DNA from 4 places in the Lysinibacillus sp. FSL R5-0849 genome. Region 2 is predicted to be linked to each of the others. Evidence: riboswitches for the same ligand, from Rfam matches in the RefSeq annotation. Region 2 holds a riboswitch; each other region holds the start of a gene.
The links. Region 2 has a riboswitch for thiamine pyrophosphate ahead of thiT (energy-coupled thiamine transporter ThiT). Riboswitches for the same ligand answer to the same signal wherever they lie in the genome.
Positions count from the first base shown of each region.

Region 1: it holds a riboswitch for thiamine pyrophosphate, as region 2 does, so the genes downstream of both, thiW (energy coupling factor transporter S component ThiW) here and thiT (energy-coupled thiamine transporter ThiT) in region 2, are expected to answer to the same signal.
Region 3: it holds a riboswitch for thiamine pyrophosphate, as region 2 does, so the genes downstream of both, thiC (phosphomethylpyrimidine synthase ThiC) here and thiT (energy-coupled thiamine transporter ThiT) in region 2, are expected to answer to the same signal.
Region 4: it holds a riboswitch for thiamine pyrophosphate, as region 2 does, so the genes downstream of both, thiM (hydroxyethylthiazole kinase) here and thiT (energy-coupled thiamine transporter ThiT) in region 2, are expected to answer to the same signal.

Region 1 covers NZ_CP152004.1:843,047-847,265, reverse strand. The annotation lists gene MKY80_RS03900 (spermidine/putrescine ABC transporter substrate-binding protein) at 1-558, shown strand, start outside; gene MKY80_RS03895 (tetracycline resistance MFS efflux pump) at 1,049-2,245, shown strand; TPP riboswitch at 2,297-2,404, shown strand; gene thiW (energy coupling factor transporter S component ThiW) at 2,499-3,002, shown strand; gene MKY80_RS03885 (VWA domain-containing protein) at 3,093-4,219, opposite strand, start outside.
Region 2 covers NZ_CP152004.1:4,010,718-4,014,936, reverse strand. The annotation lists gene MKY80_RS19940 (SMC family ATPase) at 1-1,423, shown strand, start outside; gene MKY80_RS19935 (hypothetical protein) at 1,464-1,589, opposite strand; gene MKY80_RS19930 (DUF4870 domain-containing protein) at 1,642-1,965, opposite strand; TPP riboswitch at 2,092-2,199, shown strand; gene thiT (energy-coupled thiamine transporter ThiT) at 2,334-2,894, shown strand; gene map (type I methionyl aminopeptidase) at 3,064-3,819, shown strand; gene MKY80_RS19915 (hypothetical protein) at 3,847-4,219, opposite strand, start outside.
Region 3 covers NZ_CP152004.1:237,491-241,709, forward strand. The annotation lists gene MKY80_RS01115 (methyl-accepting chemotaxis protein) at 1-670, shown strand, start outside; gene MKY80_RS01120 (AEC family transporter) at 999-1,928, shown strand; TPP riboswitch at 1,995-2,109, shown strand; gene thiC (phosphomethylpyrimidine synthase ThiC) at 2,255-4,033, shown strand.
Region 4 covers NZ_CP152004.1:3,496,000-3,500,218, forward strand. The annotation lists gene MKY80_RS17180 (acyl--CoA ligase) at 1-1,266, opposite strand, end outside; TPP riboswitch at 1,454-1,552, shown strand; gene thiM (hydroxyethylthiazole kinase) at 1,639-2,406, shown strand; gene thiD (bifunctional hydroxymethylpyrimidine kinase/phosphomethylpyrimidine kinase) at 2,394-3,218, shown strand; gene thiE (thiamine phosphate synthase) at 3,208-3,849, shown strand; gene MKY80_RS17200 (alpha/beta-type small acid-soluble spore protein) at 3,923-4,141, opposite strand.

The DNA of each region.
Region 1 (4,219 bases), 1.5 Mb from region 2:
GTAGACGGTGCCCGCGAAGTGATTGGGATGGGTTTAAATAGTCTTGGACACTCCTTGAATTCATTGGATAACGATGAATTGCGTGAAGCAACTGACAAGCTGATTACACTTGCGCCAAACGTAAAAGCGATCATTGGGGATGAAATTACACCATTAATGATCAATAATGAAGCATCAGTGGCCCTCACTTGGTCTGGTCAGGCAGCGGACATGATGTCTGAAAATGAAGAGTTGGACTTTGCTGTTCCTGAAGAGGGCTCCAATTTATGGTTCGATAATATGGTTATACCAAAAACCTCAAAAAATATTGATGGTGCACATGCCTTTATCAATTTTATGCTAAGTGCTGAATCTGGTGCTCAAAATGCCGATTATGTTGGCTATTCGACGCCTAATATCGCTGCGATGGACTTAATGGACCCTGAAGTAGTTGCTGATGAACGCTATTACCCTTCTGAAGAGCAACGTGATACATTAGAGGTCTATAAAAACTTAGGCCCAGATTACTTAGGTAAATATAATGAGCTGTTTTTAGAATTTAAAATGAGTATTCGATAATTTATAAGAGCGAATTGGTCTAGAAACCAATTCGCCCTTTTTATGTAAGCATTCAGTTGTATTACTATATTTAGAAAGCAATTCTACTAGTAGCCTGTAGTAGTTCATCTTCGCAGCCCCCTCTCCTATAATCCCTTTGGTCTATGTTTAAGCTAACAATCATTTTCACCTCTAGATCCAAGAAAAGACCATAGATACTACGTGCCAATACATATGCCCATCATAGCTTCATCTTAAACAATATTATTCACTTTTATCACGCTATTTCATTTCAACAAAATTACTTCTAGCAAAAAGTTCATACGCTCTCCTAACTATTCATGTTTATTAATCAATTAGATACTATTACATTGTGAAGTTTTCTGAGAAAAAAACTTTTCTGGAAAACCATTCTAACGATTGGATCAGTTACAGCAATCTCAACTATTAGCCAGCCATAATTCTTTATGATAGACTGTACTATATTTGATTACATAAAGGGGGTTTTTCGATGACCCAGCAGAAGTCCAATAAGGCGGCTTTGTATATATTAATGTTTAATATGTTTATCGCAATGGGGAGTATTGGAATTATTATTCCTGTAATGCCGGAATATTTAAGAATATTTGGAGCAGCAGGACAAGTTCTAGGCATGCTTATTGCAACGTTCGCCTTGGCACAATTTGTATTTTCTCCAATTGCTGGGAATCTTTCTGACCTGTATGGGCGGAAAAATTTAATTATTTTCGGTCTTATACTAACAGGACTTGCACAAATCGGTTTTGGCCTTTCTACAGATGTTTGGATGCTCTTTTTGGCACGCTTTTTAGGTGGCCTTGGCTCTGCATTTGTTGCACCTCCTATTATGGCTTTTGTAGCAGACGTGACAACTTATGAAGAACGCGGAAAAGGAATGAGTATGTTAGGAGCTGCAATGTCGTTCGGCTTTATGATTGGCCCTGGAATTGGTGGTTTCCTCGCAAAGGTTAGCTTACATTTTCCATTTTTCATGGCGGGAGCTGCCGCCATTTTAGCGTCTATTTTATCGTACTTTTTATTACCATCTACAAAGCCAAATACTGCGCAAAATAGACAAAAGCAAGATAATCTGGTGAAACAGATGGCTCGCTCTGTACATATGCCTTATTTTGTTATGTTAATTATTATGATGGTATTCTCATTTGGGATTGCTAACTTCCAAACAACCTTATCACTATTTGTGACAGAAAAATTTAATTACTCACCTGGCGATATTGCTACCATTCTAGTGGTTGGTGGAGCATTTGGGGTAATTGTACAGATGTTTATCATAACGCCACTCTTTAAACGCTTTGGTGAAATGAAAGTAGTTTTGGTCAATTTATTTATTGCCTCCATTGCTATTTTCTTAATATTATTTGTTTCAGGTTTTGCACTAATATTAGTTGTAGCAACCATCTTCTCTACGGCAACAACATTAATTCGTCCAGCTGTTAATACACTCATCTCAAAACTTGCTGAAACAGAGCAAGGGTTTGCAGCCGGCTTGAACAATGCCTATATGAGTCTTGGAAATATGATTGGACCCGCTTTAGCTGGTTTCTTATTTGACTGGAATATGAATAGTCCTTATATTTTTGGTGCCATTATCTTATTAGCCTGCTTCTTCCTTGCCCTGATTTGGACATTGAAAAAGGCACCACAGCTTATGCATCCAGATTCACACTAATCATCAAAGCTTATTGACTATTGATTGAAGTATGTTACACTTCTAAAAAATACTTACCACTAGGGGAGTCTTTTAAAGGCTGAGACGTATATGGTTATATACGGACCCTTCGAACCTGATCTAGTTCATGCTAGCGGAGGGAAGTGGCGCTTCTTGCTATTTTCAGTGTATAAGCAAGGCCGCTTCCTGTCGTTTGAAGGAAGCGGCTTTTTTCATTTTCCTAGTGGCTAAAACGAAAAGGAGCGCACCTATCATGTCTATTCGAAAATTAACAATTATGGCTTTATTAGTAGCGATTGCCGTTGCAGGCTCTACGTTCATCTCCATTCCAACTGGGATTGCTCGTGCCTACCCTGTGCAGCACGCTATTAACGTAATAGGAGCCATTATACTTGGACCCGTACCTACAGTTGTAGTTGCCTTTGTTACGGCTATCATTCGTATCCTTACAGGAACAGGCTCACTGTTAGCCATTCCTGGTAGTATTATTGGAGCATTATGCGCAGGTCTTGCCTATAAATATAGCAGTAAAATGTGGCTAGCTGGTATGGGTGAAGTGATCGGCACTGGTCTTCTCGCATCGCTTGTAGCAGTGCCCTATGCAAAGTTACTTATGGGGACATCCGTAGCGGCCTTATTTTTCATGCCTGCCTTTTTAATATCAAGTTCAATTGGAGCAATCTTAGGTATTGTAGTAGCTAGCAGTTTGCGTAAAACCGTGCTAGTAAAATATTTTAATTCCCGCTCTTTTTATTAAATAACGTTGTTGATATAACTTAGAGGATTTGTCTCCATGCATATACAAAAAGCAGTGCGAAATAATTCGCACTGCTTTCATCTAACTAAATTATTGGCGTTTTTTCATACCCTTTAATAATTGTGCCACGTTCGTGTTTTCTGCCTGTACGGGGTGATTCTCTACAATTTGCTCCTTTTTCTTCGGCTTCGTTAGGAAATTCCAGCCAAAGCGTCTTATTGTAATATCAATAAAGAATAAGAGCATACCTGCAAGGAGAAGCCATGTCGCAATGTTTTGACGATCCGCCCCTTGCTTTGTAAAGTCACGGAACACTTCTTGTGGTTCTTTTAAAATAGCACCCCCAGTTTGTTCGGTTAATTCTTCTATTAATTTATCATTAGCAGGAAGAAGTTCATACTCAGCACTATAGGGAACACTTAATCCAGCCTGATAAATCGTTTCCTTTTCATCAGCGATACGGAAGAAGATTAATCCCGGGTCAGCTTGTACTACAGCACGCACCTGAGAGGCTGATATAGTTTCAAGCTGTGTGTCTAACTCTTCACCAGCTTCATTAACCGCAACAATATCTAAAAAGGCTGCTTCATTTGTAGGATCTGTAATCATAAAGGACCCATCTGATTCTATTCTTACATCATAGGCAACATCATTATAACTTGGGAGCATTTGTGAAATAAGCGTTTGCCAAAATGTGCCCCAGTTTTGCCATCTTGCCCAGTCGCCCGACCACTTTCCTGTTGAATCAGAAGTGAATGCGAATGTTTTGCCAAGACCGTATTGCCATTGTGCTAACACCGGATCTTCTTTTTCGCTTTCAGCCACGACGGTAGCACCCTGCTTTGCGGTTGTTCCGATATAAGCATTCATTTGTGGAACGCCATTGGCAAATAGCGTATTCCATCCCCCTGCATGATAGAGTATTGGATAAAATGGGTTATCCTCAATGTACGTACGGGAAATCATAGCTGTTTCACGAGATAAAATGGAAGGAATAGTTTGCTCATCGATAACATTGTAGAAACGTCCGCTTCCCATCTCACTCAGAGCTTCCAATAAGTTAGCATCCGCATCTTGACCAATAGCCACTGTTGATAAAGTTATTCCAGTATCTTTTCCTTGTTCAATTAAATCTTCATAATTTCCTGGCTGTGATTGTCCATCCGTTAAAAGAATAATATGCTTACGTTGCAGTTTTATATCTGCTAGGTTTTCAT
Region 2 (4,219 bases):
TTCAGACGAGCGTTTGTATTTGGAAAAAGAGGCATTTTTAACATCCGCACAACAGCTTCAGCAAGAGGCACTGACACAAATAGAAGCATACGCGATGAAGCAACAGGATCAAGCACAAATAATAGCTTCCTTAGAAAAAATGGAACAAGAGATTACTAGCTTAAAGATTATCAATCAACAGTTAGCTCAAACAAGGATTAACCAGAAGGAACAGCGTTTAGCAATAGAGCATTTGCAACATAAACAAGTCAAACTTGAGGAATATTTAACTGAGCAGATGAAGGGCTGGACAAGACTGCAGGCAATTGTAGAAGAACAGCATAAGCAAATGCCAACAACTATGCCAACCTTAAAGCAATTAAAACAAACACTTACCGATGTTAGTAAACAGAAAATGGATTTACAAAAATTATGGCAGGAAAGCCAGCATGATTTACATGCCGCGAAGGAAGCTGCCAGTAATGCTAAACTAGCTGTGGAAATCGCCAAACAGAATTTTGAAGAATTAAAGCTCAAAATGAATGACAAGCGTGAGCAGTTTTCAATAAGCATGCAGGAAGCAGGCTTTGTGTACTATGAAGACTATGCAACTGCGAAAAGAAGTGCCACTCAATTAGAGGAACTTCGAAAGGCATGCAATGACTACAGGTTACATGTTCATACGTTACAAATTCAAATTTCAGAAGGAGAAAAACATCTACAAGGGAAAGAGGAGCAAGATTTAGCCCTGATGGAGGCAACTGTGGAAAATCTCAGAATCGCCTATGAGGATGCCTTTAAACAACTTCAACAAATAGATGGATTTGCGAAATCATGTCTAAGCTTCATCAACAAAGTAGAAGAAACAGAGAGAGAGCTTCGTTTACTTGAGAGTGAGGCAGGTCGAGTGAAGGAGCTGTATGGCTTATTAAATGGGCAAAATTCGAAAAAACTGTCCTTTGAACGATATATTCAAATTAATTATTTAGATCAAATTACAGAGGCAGCCAATATTCGTCTTTATCATTTATCTAACGGTCAATTTGAACTTAGACGTTCAGACAGGCTTGAAAAGCATGCCAAGCAAAGTGGACTTGGGCTTGATGTATATGATGCTTACACAGATCAATTACGAGATGTTAAAACGTTATCTGGTGGTGAAAAGTTCAATGCATCATTAAGCCTTGCTCTAGGAATGGCAGATGTTATTCAAAGCTTCCAAGGCAATATTCATATTGAAACCATGTTTATTGATGAGGGCTTTGGCTCGCTCGATGAAGAATCATTAAATAAAGCAATAGACACATTAATCGATTTACAAGATTCTGGACGAATGATTGGTGTCATCTCTCATGTGCCTGAATTAAAATCAGCGATGCCAGCCGTTTTACATGTCGAAAAAACATTGAATGGACATAGTCAAACACATTTTGAAATAAAATAAAGGAAGGTGTATTTCCGGTTTAAGGAAATACGCCCTCCTTTTATTTTTTTCGAGAACTGACTGTAGAAGTTGTCCCTTTTTTTGCTGCCAGCCCTTTTTTTACGATTGGTATAACAATAGGCGCTAATTTAACAGCGGTTTTCACTACTTTTGATACTTTCATCAAAAACACAGCTCCTTTTTAATTACTTCTACCTGTTTATTTTAAAAATGAAACATTAGCGGATAACTCGAACGGCTTGAATAATATTCCATATAACAATTCCGAGCGAGACAATTCCGTAAATGGCGAACGAAATGAACCAAATGATCATGACTGTACTATTACTTGAAGTGGGGTCTAAACTAAATGTAGAAAAGACAAAGACAATGAAAAATAAGATCCCAAATACGAAAGGAATTAGATGGGACACTAATGCGCGAATAGAATGTCTTTTGATGTCAGCATCTTTCGTAACGAAGTAAACAATTAATGGTACGATGAAAGGAGCAAAGAAAATACTGAGATAACTAAAAGCAGATAATATTTTTTGGTTCTCCATAGTTGTACCTCCTTTTTTAATATTTACGCATGGAAAACAGTAAAGTTTCAAAAATTAAGTATGGAAGAGGTTGTAATCATTCCGTGCTTTGCGTACAATGAAAGTGTTCAAATTAAATTCAGATGTAACGACCACAAGGGGAGCTGATGATGTCAGCTGAGACTGGGCACGTAATGCCTTGACTCTTTGAACCTGTAAGCTAACACTTGCGTAGGGATGTGGATAGAAACCGACACTTGTACGATGTGAGGCTCTGTCCTGACATCGTTTTTTCATTCTTAAGAATAAAAAGGTGTCAGAGCGAATCAAATCAGCGCATTTCTATTCCTGCTCTTGTATCCTACATCGGAACAAAGGAGAGAATATGTATGGACAAAAAAAGACTATTAATGCTAGTGGAGATTGCAATATTTGCAGCGATTGGCCTCGTGCTCGATCAGGTCTCCTTTAAAGTATGGGCACAAGGTGGCTCTGTTAGTCTTGTTATGGTACCAATTATGTTAATTGCATTTCGCTGGGGTCTAGTAGCTGGCCTAACAACAGGCTTGCTTGTAGGTGTTATGCAAACCATGTTTGGAGCTTATATTGTACACTGGCTTCAAGGTTTATTAGATTACGGTGTTGCTTTCACAGTTGTAGGGTTAGCGGCCATTGTACGCAGACCTTTACTGGAAGCAGCAAATCAACTAAACAAAACAAAAATGGCGCTTTATATTATTGTAGGTACTGTATTTGCAGGCTTCTTGAGATATGCAGCGCACACTACTGCTGGCGCGGTATTTTTTGCAGAGTATGCCGGCGATCAAAATGCGTGGATCTACTCGATTATTTATAATGGTACCTATATGCTGCCCGCAACAGTATTAACAGCTATTGTGGGAGCGTTATTATTCACAGCGGCTCCACAACTAATGCAACGTAAAGCATAATGCCAACCCCTTCATATTGGTGAAGGGTTTTTTATGTAGTCGTAAGAGAATAGAGCTCTTAGCACTTTGCCAAGAAGGCAGGCATACAATATTTAAAGCGTTTAGCGTTATACGCGTAAAAAGTTATGTTATATTAAAGAGTAGATATTAGATGAAAGGGACGTTATACATGATTGTAAAAACGCAAGAAGAAATTGAAGCTTTTAAAAAAATTGGACGCATTTGTGCAGAGATTCGTGAAGCGATGAAGGCTGCTACAAAACCAGGTGTCACAACACTTGAACTAGATGAAATTGCTGGTCGAATGTTTGCTGAGGCAGGTGCCATTTCAGGACCAAAAGGAGAATATGACTTCCCAGGATATACTTGTATAAGTGTCAACGAGGAAGTAGCGCATGGTATCCCAGGTAAACGTGTTATTCAGGAGGGAGATATCGTCAATATCGATGTTTCAGGCTCTTTAGATGGCTACTTTGCCGACACGGGCATTTCATTTGTAGTTGGTGAAGGCTATGAAGACAAAGAAAAACTATGTCGTGTTGCCAAAGATGCTTTTGATCGTGCTATGACAAAGGTAAAGGCGGGCTCTAAATTAAATCAAATCGGTAAAGCTGTAGAGCGCGAAGCGAATGCTAATGGCTTAACAGTTATTATGAATTTAACAGGCCATGGTTTAGGTCGTTCTTTACATGATGAACCAGATCACATTTTAAATTATTACGATGCATGGGATTCTACGATTATGAAAGAAGGCATGGTTCTTGCAGTTGAGCCATTTATCTCAGCAAAAGCAGAGCATATTGTAGAAGCTGGTGATGGTTGGACATTCATTACACCTGATAAGTCTCTTGTTGCTCAAATTGAACATTCAGTAATTGTTACAAAAGATAAACCAATTATCCTTACTTCATTAGACGAAGAATAGGATTACAAAAAAATCCTGCACACCAAATTATTTTTGGTAGGCAGGATTTTTTTTAATGAATAAAATACCAACTAAGAGTACACCACATAAAAATAATGCAGCTGTTGTTACGAGTAGCTCATCAAAACCATTATGTAAAGCGATTCCTATATAAGCCCATATAAAAACACTTGGATACATGATATCAAAGTGATGAAAGCGGATATGTAGCGCAATGGCTCCACCTAATGTCAGTAAAATAACTGCCCAAAGAGGAGTGCTCAGACCAAAACCGTTCCAACCATAAGCTGTTAACGTAAAGCTAATATTTGTGATAAAAATAAATGTCATCCATGCAAAATAAATGGTGAAAGGAATACGACCCGACAGTGATTTGTCATGAAGTGGATACGTATTGTAC
Region 3 (4,219 bases), 900 kb from region 2:
AAAAGGCATGCAAGAGGTTCTAAGTTTACATGAACATAATATAGAGACGAATGAGATGAACAGCCGTATTCAGCAGCAAATGGAATCGCTAGCTTCTAATATTGCCAATATTAATCAAATTATTGCCTCCATTCAAAGCATTACGGAGCAAACTAATCTATTAGCTTTAAATGCAAGTATTGAGGCTGCACGAGCTGGTGAGCATGGAAAAGGTTTTGCTGTCGTGGCGGAAGAAGTAAGAAAGTTGGCAGAGCAATCAAAAACTGAAACAGAAATTATTAAAAGCACGGTAGAAAGTATTTTAGAAAATTCTCAGCAAACAGTTGCAGTCATTGCATCAAATGCAGACTTAATGCAATCTCAAAATGAGTCCGTACAAAGCACGCAATTGGCCTTTAAAGATAATAGTGATTTGTCACGTGCAATTGCAACTTCTATTAGTGAACTAATGACACAGTTGTCTACTATGTTAGAGCATAAAAATCAAGCGATTATGTCCATTCAAAGTATATCGGCTATATCAGAGGAAACAGCGGCCTCTGCTGAGCAAGTAAGTGCCTCTGCAATGGACCAACAAGCAGAATTGCAAAAAGTGGCAGAGTCTATGCAAAATATGAATGATATCTCTAATGAACTGCAAGAGGTAGTTAATCTATTTAAGCTTGCGTAAAGAAAAAGGCTACCTAAAATCTAAAGGTAGCTCAGACTGTTGATAAAAGGAATCGAGAAGTTCATGCTCGATTCCTTTTTCATTTTTACTTCATGAAAAATAATTCTTTGCTGCCTAATCATACATGGCCCTAAATGAATGAGTTTTGGTAATTCTTACATTGTGTACATTGTTCTCGTTCATTGATTTGATTTTTTGAATCTTTTCAACCATAGGAACAAGGCGCGCCCCGTCCGTAGTGGAAATCAACGGTTTTAATTATGAAAGTAAGTGTCATTGACCAAGTGCATGATCGACACTACTATTAAAAGGGAGGGGGGACATCAATATGGTGTATCTTGGAATGATTTTCTTTCAAATTGTCGCACCTATTTTAGTATTACTTGTACTAGGTGCTATTCTACAAAAGAAATTTCGCTTTAATTTAAAAGCATTATCACAGCTTATTACATATTGTTTTATGCCAGCCGCTGTATTTATTAATTTATATGAGACGAATATAAAGCTGTCTGTTCTAGGAGAAGTCGGATTGTTTGTTGTACTTTTTATCGGTAGTCAAATGCTGCTTAGTCACTTTTTAGCGAAAGGGCTTGGCCTCGCCAAAACTGAGGCGGCTGTTTTTAAAAATAGTGTAGTACTCATTAACTCTGGGAACTATGGGATTCCGGTAGCTCAAATGATTTTTGCCACTCAACCTATTGGTGTAGCCATCCAGGTTATACTCGTTATCTTTCAAAACATGACAACGTATACGTATGGTTTATATAATTTAATTTCCTCTACTAAATCGGGCATGACGATTTTTAAGGACTTTATAAAAATGCCTATTATTCACGCTTTAATAATCGGTGTGGCCATGAATTATTTTGATATTGGCATTCCGCAGTTTATTAAAATACCAATAGACCATGTAGCAGATGGTTTTATTGCCGTTGCATTAATCACGCTAGGCGCCCAATTGTCTCAGATGGAGATCAAAACGATGTTTAATAAAACAGTATTCGTCAGCTGCTTCACGCGATTATTTATCGGACCAGCCGTGGCTTTAGTCATTATCTATGCGCTGGGTTTAGATGGGGTTGTGGCACAATCATTATTTATAGCAAGTGCTTTTCCCACATCCCGCAACAGTTCAAGTCTAGCATTAGAGTATGATGTAGAGTCGTCAACAGCTGCACAAACCGTTTTATTCTCAACCATTGTGAGTTGTATAACGGTCACGATTGTGATTTATATTGCGGATGTATTGTTTACCTAATAGAAAATATTTAAATGATAACTTCCATCTCTTAGCAATATCTGCTACACTAGCATCAAACTGAATAGTATTAACTAGGGGGGTCTGATGAGTCAGGCTGAGAGGGAAACGCATAGAGGTTTCTTGACCCTTTGGACCTGATCTGGCTCATACCAGCGTGGGAAAGTTAAGAAGCTATTGCCTATTACGTGCAATCAATAGACCCTTTACATTCATGGCCGGATCCAATTATTATTTTGGATTCGGCCTTTATTTATTTTATTTGATTGTTGGGTGAGCTAGATTCGGTCCTTGCCTAAAATATATTTAAGGGAGAGAAGTAGCTCATGTCAGCAATTAGTGAAAAGAACATTACGATTATGTCTAACTTTGAAGGAAGTAAAAAGGTTTATGTGGAAGGATCTCGTCCAGATATATTAGTACCAATGCGTGAAATTGCATTAAGTCCGACGACTGGTAGCTTTGGAGATGAAGAAAATGCCCCGATTCGAGTGTATGATACGAGTGGACCATATACAGATCCTTCCTTTCGTGTGGATATTACAAAAGGCTTACCTGCTTTAAGAAGTCCTTGGATACAAGAGCGAGGGGATGTTGAGGAATACGGAGGACGTACGATTAAACCTGAGGATAATGGTTTTCGTCGTGCTGATGATCCACGTATCCATGAAAATGTCTTTCCGGAATTGGTGAGAAAGCCTTTACGTGCAAAGAAGGGTAGAAATGTCACACAGCTTCATTATGCTAGAAAGGGAATTATTACACCTGAGATGGAATTTGTAGCGATACGCGAAAATATGGACCCAGATTTCGTACGTTCAGAGATTGCAGCAGGCCGAGCTATTATGCCTTCCAATATTAATCATCCAGAGGCAGAGCCAATGATTATCGGTCGTAATTTCCATGTGAAAATTAATGCGAACATTGGAAATTCAGCCGTATCATCCTCGATTGCAGAGGAGGTCGAAAAAATGACATGGGCTACACGCTGGGGCGCTGATAATATTATGGATCTATCAACTGGCAAGCATATTCATACAACGAGAGAATGGATTATTCGAAATGCTGCAGTACCCGTTGGGACAGTACCAATTTATCAGGCATTAGAAAAAGTGAATGGTGTGGCTGAGGATTTAACGTGGGAGGTGTACCGTGATACGCTTATTGAACAAGCGGAGCAAGGGGTAGATTATTTCACTATTCATGCAGGTGTCCTTTTACGTTATGTCCCTCTTACCGCAAACCGTGTAACGGGTATTGTGTCTCGGGGTGGGTCCATTATGGCGCAGTGGTGCTTATACCATCATCAAGAGAACTTCCTCTATACTCATTTTGAGGAAATATGCGAAATTATGAAAGCTTATGATGTAGCCTTCTCATTAGGAGATGGCTTACGCCCAGGGTCAATCGCGGATGCTAACGATGAAGCACAATTCGCGGAGCTGGAAACATTAGGCGAATTAACGCAAATCGCATGGAAGCATGATGTTCAAGTAATGGTGGAAGGGCCAGGTCATGTTCCAATGCATTTGATTAAAGAAAATATGGACAAGCAATTAGAGGTTTGTAAGGAAGCTCCCTTCTATACATTAGGTCCATTGACAACAGATATTGCGCCAGGTTATGACCATATTACATCTGCTATTGGAGCGGCGATGATTGGTTGGTTTGGAACTGCTATGCTCTGCTACGTGACACCGAAGGAACATTTAGGTTTACCTAATAGGGAGGATGTTCGAGTAGGGGTTATTACTTATAAAATTGCTGCACATGCTGCAGATTTAGCAAAGGGTCACCCAGGTGCACAGCAACGGGATGATGCACTGTCAAAAGCGCGTTTTGAGTTCCGCTGGCGCGATCAATTTAACCTTTCTCTTGATCCAGAGCGTGCAGTAGAATATCATGATGAAACATTGCCAGCAGAAGGAGCCAAAACGGCTCATTTTTGTTCAATGTGCGGGCCTAAATTTTGTAGCATGAGAATTTCCCAGGATATTCGTAATTATGCTAAAGAAAAGGATTTAAATACAACAGAAGCCATCCATGAAGGTATGAGGGAAAAGTCAGCGGAGTTTAAAAAGGCAGGTAGTCAAATCTATCAATAATAATAGTGCGAGGCTTGTGTTTATTTACTAGACACAAGCCTTTTTTTTATGTTGGTTTCACAACTTAATAGGGGAGATGAATATATGCATTTGCAAATAGAAGTGAACGCTTGAACCTAGACGAATACAAAAAAGCTCCACGTGAATTATACATTCACATGGAGTAAAAGTTGGATTTGGATATCA
Region 4 (4,219 bases), 510 kb from region 2:
AATAACATCATCTCCGCGGCCTTCAAACCAAAAATAGCCGTCCGCATCTTTATAAGCTCGATCCCCTGTTATATACCAATCACCACGGAATTGTAAATTAGTACGTTCAGGATCATTTAAATATTTTTTAAAAAGTGCAGGTGTTTCTCGATGAACAGCAATATCACCTACTTCTCCTATAGCAACTGGCTCGCCAAAATCGTCTATAATGTCAACCGTATTGCCTGGCGTAGGTTTACCCATCGAACCAACTCTTGCGTCCATACCAACCATAGTCCCTACAAGAAGTGTATTCTCAGTCTGACCATAACCATCTCGCACTTGTAGATGGAAAGTGTCTGAGAATTTTTTAATGACATCACTGTTCAATGGCTCACCTGCTGAAACAGCTTGTCGAATTGAACTGATGTCATACTCCTGTAAATTTTCAAGTGCTGCCATAAAACGATATTCTGTCGGTGTGCAACATAAGACATTCATCTTAAATTTTTCAAGCAATGCTAAATATGTTGCTGCATCAAACTTTCCTTTATAAACAAATGCAGTGGCACCGCTGCCTAAAATCGCGAGAAACGGACTCCAAATCCATTTTTGCCATCCTGGTGCTGAAGTTGCCCATACAATATCATTTTCTTGTACTCCTAGCCAGTGTGGGGCTGTTGTCCGTAAATGTGCATAGCCCCAGCTATGAGTATGCACAGCAGCTTTCGGGTTACCTGTTGTGCCACTTGTGTAAGCTAAAAAGGCATGGTCTGTACTTTTTGTTGGTGTAGAACTTATGTAAGTTGTTGGTTGCTTTCGCATTTTGTCTACTAACGGCTGCCATGGTTCATGTGCATTACCGATAACAAATTGCTGTATATTTTGTAAATTCCCTACTTGATCAAATTGCTCAATATAAGGCTCAAAGGCTACAACAGCTTTAGCATCAGCATGATGAATACGATACTCAATATCTTTTGTTCTTAGCATTTCAGAGCTTGGAATGATTATTAAACCCGCTTTTAATGCAGCAATATAGACAATGTATGCTTCTACTGAGCGTGGTACCATCACTAAAATGACATCACCTTTAGTTAATCCACTTTTTGTAAAGACATGTGCCGCCTGATTCGCTCTTTCAAGTAAATGTGCGTAGGTGATAAATTGTACATCAGAATGCTCATGATAAATAATCAATGCATTTTTAGTTGAATCCTTTGCATATTTTTCAAATTCATCTGTTATGTTATACCATTCTGGTGCTACTAATTCTTGTCTATTCATGGCAAATGCCCCCTTTTGTTAAGACACATTATACTCCTTTTCTAGTATTTTCAATGGTTTACACTTGATTTAAGTAAAGTCATGACAACTATCATGCTTAGCTATATGGCATCAGTCACGTTTTGTCGATAGGAAAACTTGCTATTGAATACATATGAAAAGTATGGTACATTTTGGTCAACTATAAGCAAGATTGCAGGGGGACTCATAAAGAGTTGAGAAGGTAAAACCTGACCCTTTGAACCTGTTAGTTAATACTGACGTAGGGAGCAATGAACATCGTTTTTTCAGATGAAAGGCTCTTTTTCGTGCATTTTTACGTAAAAAGGGCCTTTTTTGCATGCTTACGTCCACCAATAAAGGAGGACTAAAATGATTTTTCAAACAATTCGTCAACAACAACCGCTTATTCACTGTATAACTAATTATGTCGTGGCTAATTTCCAAGCCAATGGTCTATTGGCATTAGGTGCCTCTCCTGTCATGGCTGATGATAGCCATGAGGTGGAGGAAATGGTCGCCATTGCAGACGCTCTTTTAATCAATATTGGTACACTAAATGACCGAACAAAAGAATCAATGCTGTTAGCAGGAAAAAAAGCAAATACCCTTGCCATTCCTGTTATATTAGATCCGGTTGGCGCAGGTGCCACAGTTTATCGCAAGGAAACCGTACACCTATTACTTTCAGCTATACAATTTGCAGTCATACGCTGTAACAAGGGTGAGCTTGCGGCATTAGCCAATGTAGAATGGCAACAAAAAGGTGTTGATAGTGGTGAGGGATTTATTGCCATAGAGACTGAGGCTACACTATTGGCTCAACGCTACAACTGTATAGTCATTGTTACAGGCAAACATGATTTTATGACAGACGGTGTGCAGAGCCAATGGATTACAGGTGGAAATTCACAAATGACTGAAGTAACGGGTACAGGCTGTTTACTTAGCGCTATATGTGGAGCAGCCTTCTCTTCAGGAGATGATCCGTATAGCCAATTAGCGGAAACACTGACATACTATAAAAAAGCAGCTGAGTTAGCATCCGCATTTACAGAGGATATCGGGGATATTCAAATTGCTTTGCTTAATGCCTTACATCGTCTTTCAAAGGAGGGTGAGGCATCATGCATATTGTAACGACAATTGCAGGCTCGGATAGTGGCGGTGGCGCTGGCATTCAGGCTGATTTAAAAACATTTCAGGAATTAGGGGTTTTTGGCACCTCCGTTATTACAGCATTAACTGCTCAAAACACAATTGGTGTAACAGGGGTTTTCCCAATTGACGTTGACTTTGTTGAAAAACAATTTCATGCATTACTTGAAGATTTTTCGATTGCTGCGATTAAAACAGGGATGCTTTATTCCTCGGAAATTATTCAAGGTATTGCACACATTATTGACGATTTAAAAATCCCACTAATTGTTGATCCCGTTATGATTGCAAAAGGTGGAGAAAGCTTACTGCAGCAAGAGGCTATCGAGGCCATGCGCATGTCTTTACTTCCTCTTGCTACAATTGTGACACCAAATATACCAGAAGCAGAGGCACTTACGGGAAGAAAAATAAATCATTTCTCGGATATGGAGGAAATTGCTCAATGCTTTTTCCAACTAGGTGTTCAATGTGTCATCATTAAAGGTGGGCATCTACCCAATTCGTTATATGCAATTGATTATGTATTTATAAAAAATGACAAATCATTTTCCATGCAGTCTCCTCGTATTTCGACGGAAAACACACATGGTACAGGTTGTACATTTTCAGCAGCTATCACGGCTTTCCTTGGTCAAGGTTTGTCCATTGAAAAAGCTATTATCGAAGCTAAAAAATTTATACAATTAGCCATTATGCACGATTTAGACATTGGTAATGGTCATGGGCCCACAAATCATTTTGCTTATCAGTTGCATAAAGGTGCCTGCGAGGTGAAATTACTTGAAACGTGAAGATTTACAGCTTTATTTTATTATGGGTACAAGCAATGTTTCCCAACAGGAACCTTTAGCTGTACTCGAACAAGGGCTGCGGGCTGGCATTACTATGTTTCAATTACGTGAAAAGGGTCCTAATGCATTAACAGGATTAGCTTATGAGCAATTTGCCCGCCAATGCCAAAAACGATGTCAACATTACCGTGTGCCGTTTATCATTAACGATGATGTGGATCTAGCAGTTCGACTTGGTGCAGATGGTGTTCATATTGGCCAAGATGATGAACAGATTGCCATTGCACGTAAAAAAATGGCAAACCGGCTCCTTGGCGTTTCTGTACATTCACAGGAAGAGCTACAAACGGCTATTGACCATCATGCGGACTATGTAGGAATTGGACCTATTTTTGCCACAACATCTAAAAGTGATGCACAACCACCATGTGGCACAATTTTTTTACAGCAAGCTTCCAAATTGCAGCCTAACTTTCCCATTGTAGCCATAGGTGGAATAAATTGGACAAACGCTAATGTTGTTTTGCAAGCTGGTGCTGACGGAGTTGCTGTTATTTCTGCTATCTGTGACAGTAAGGATATTGAACAAACAGTATCCATGTTTAAGTCTTTATCTCGCATAAAAAAATGATTGATAAACAAACTAAAACCAGTGCCTTTTACGGTCACTGGTTTTGAGTTTATAAATGCTTAGTTAGCATTTATTAGTTGTTGTTGTTTGGCATACCTTTTAATTGAGATTCTGCCATTTGTACAAGACGTTTAGTGATTTCACCACCAACGGAACCGTTAGCACGAGCTGAAGCGTCAGCCCCTAATTGAACACCAAATTCTTGTGCAATTTCGTATTTCATTTGATCAAGTGCTTGTTGTACACCAGGTACTGCAAGCTGGTTTGAACTGCGGTTGTTGTTTGAAGCCATGTTTCTCACCTCCTTGTGAATATAGAATGTGCGTTATTAGATTTTTAATACAAAAAAAATAAAGGTAAAATGTACCTC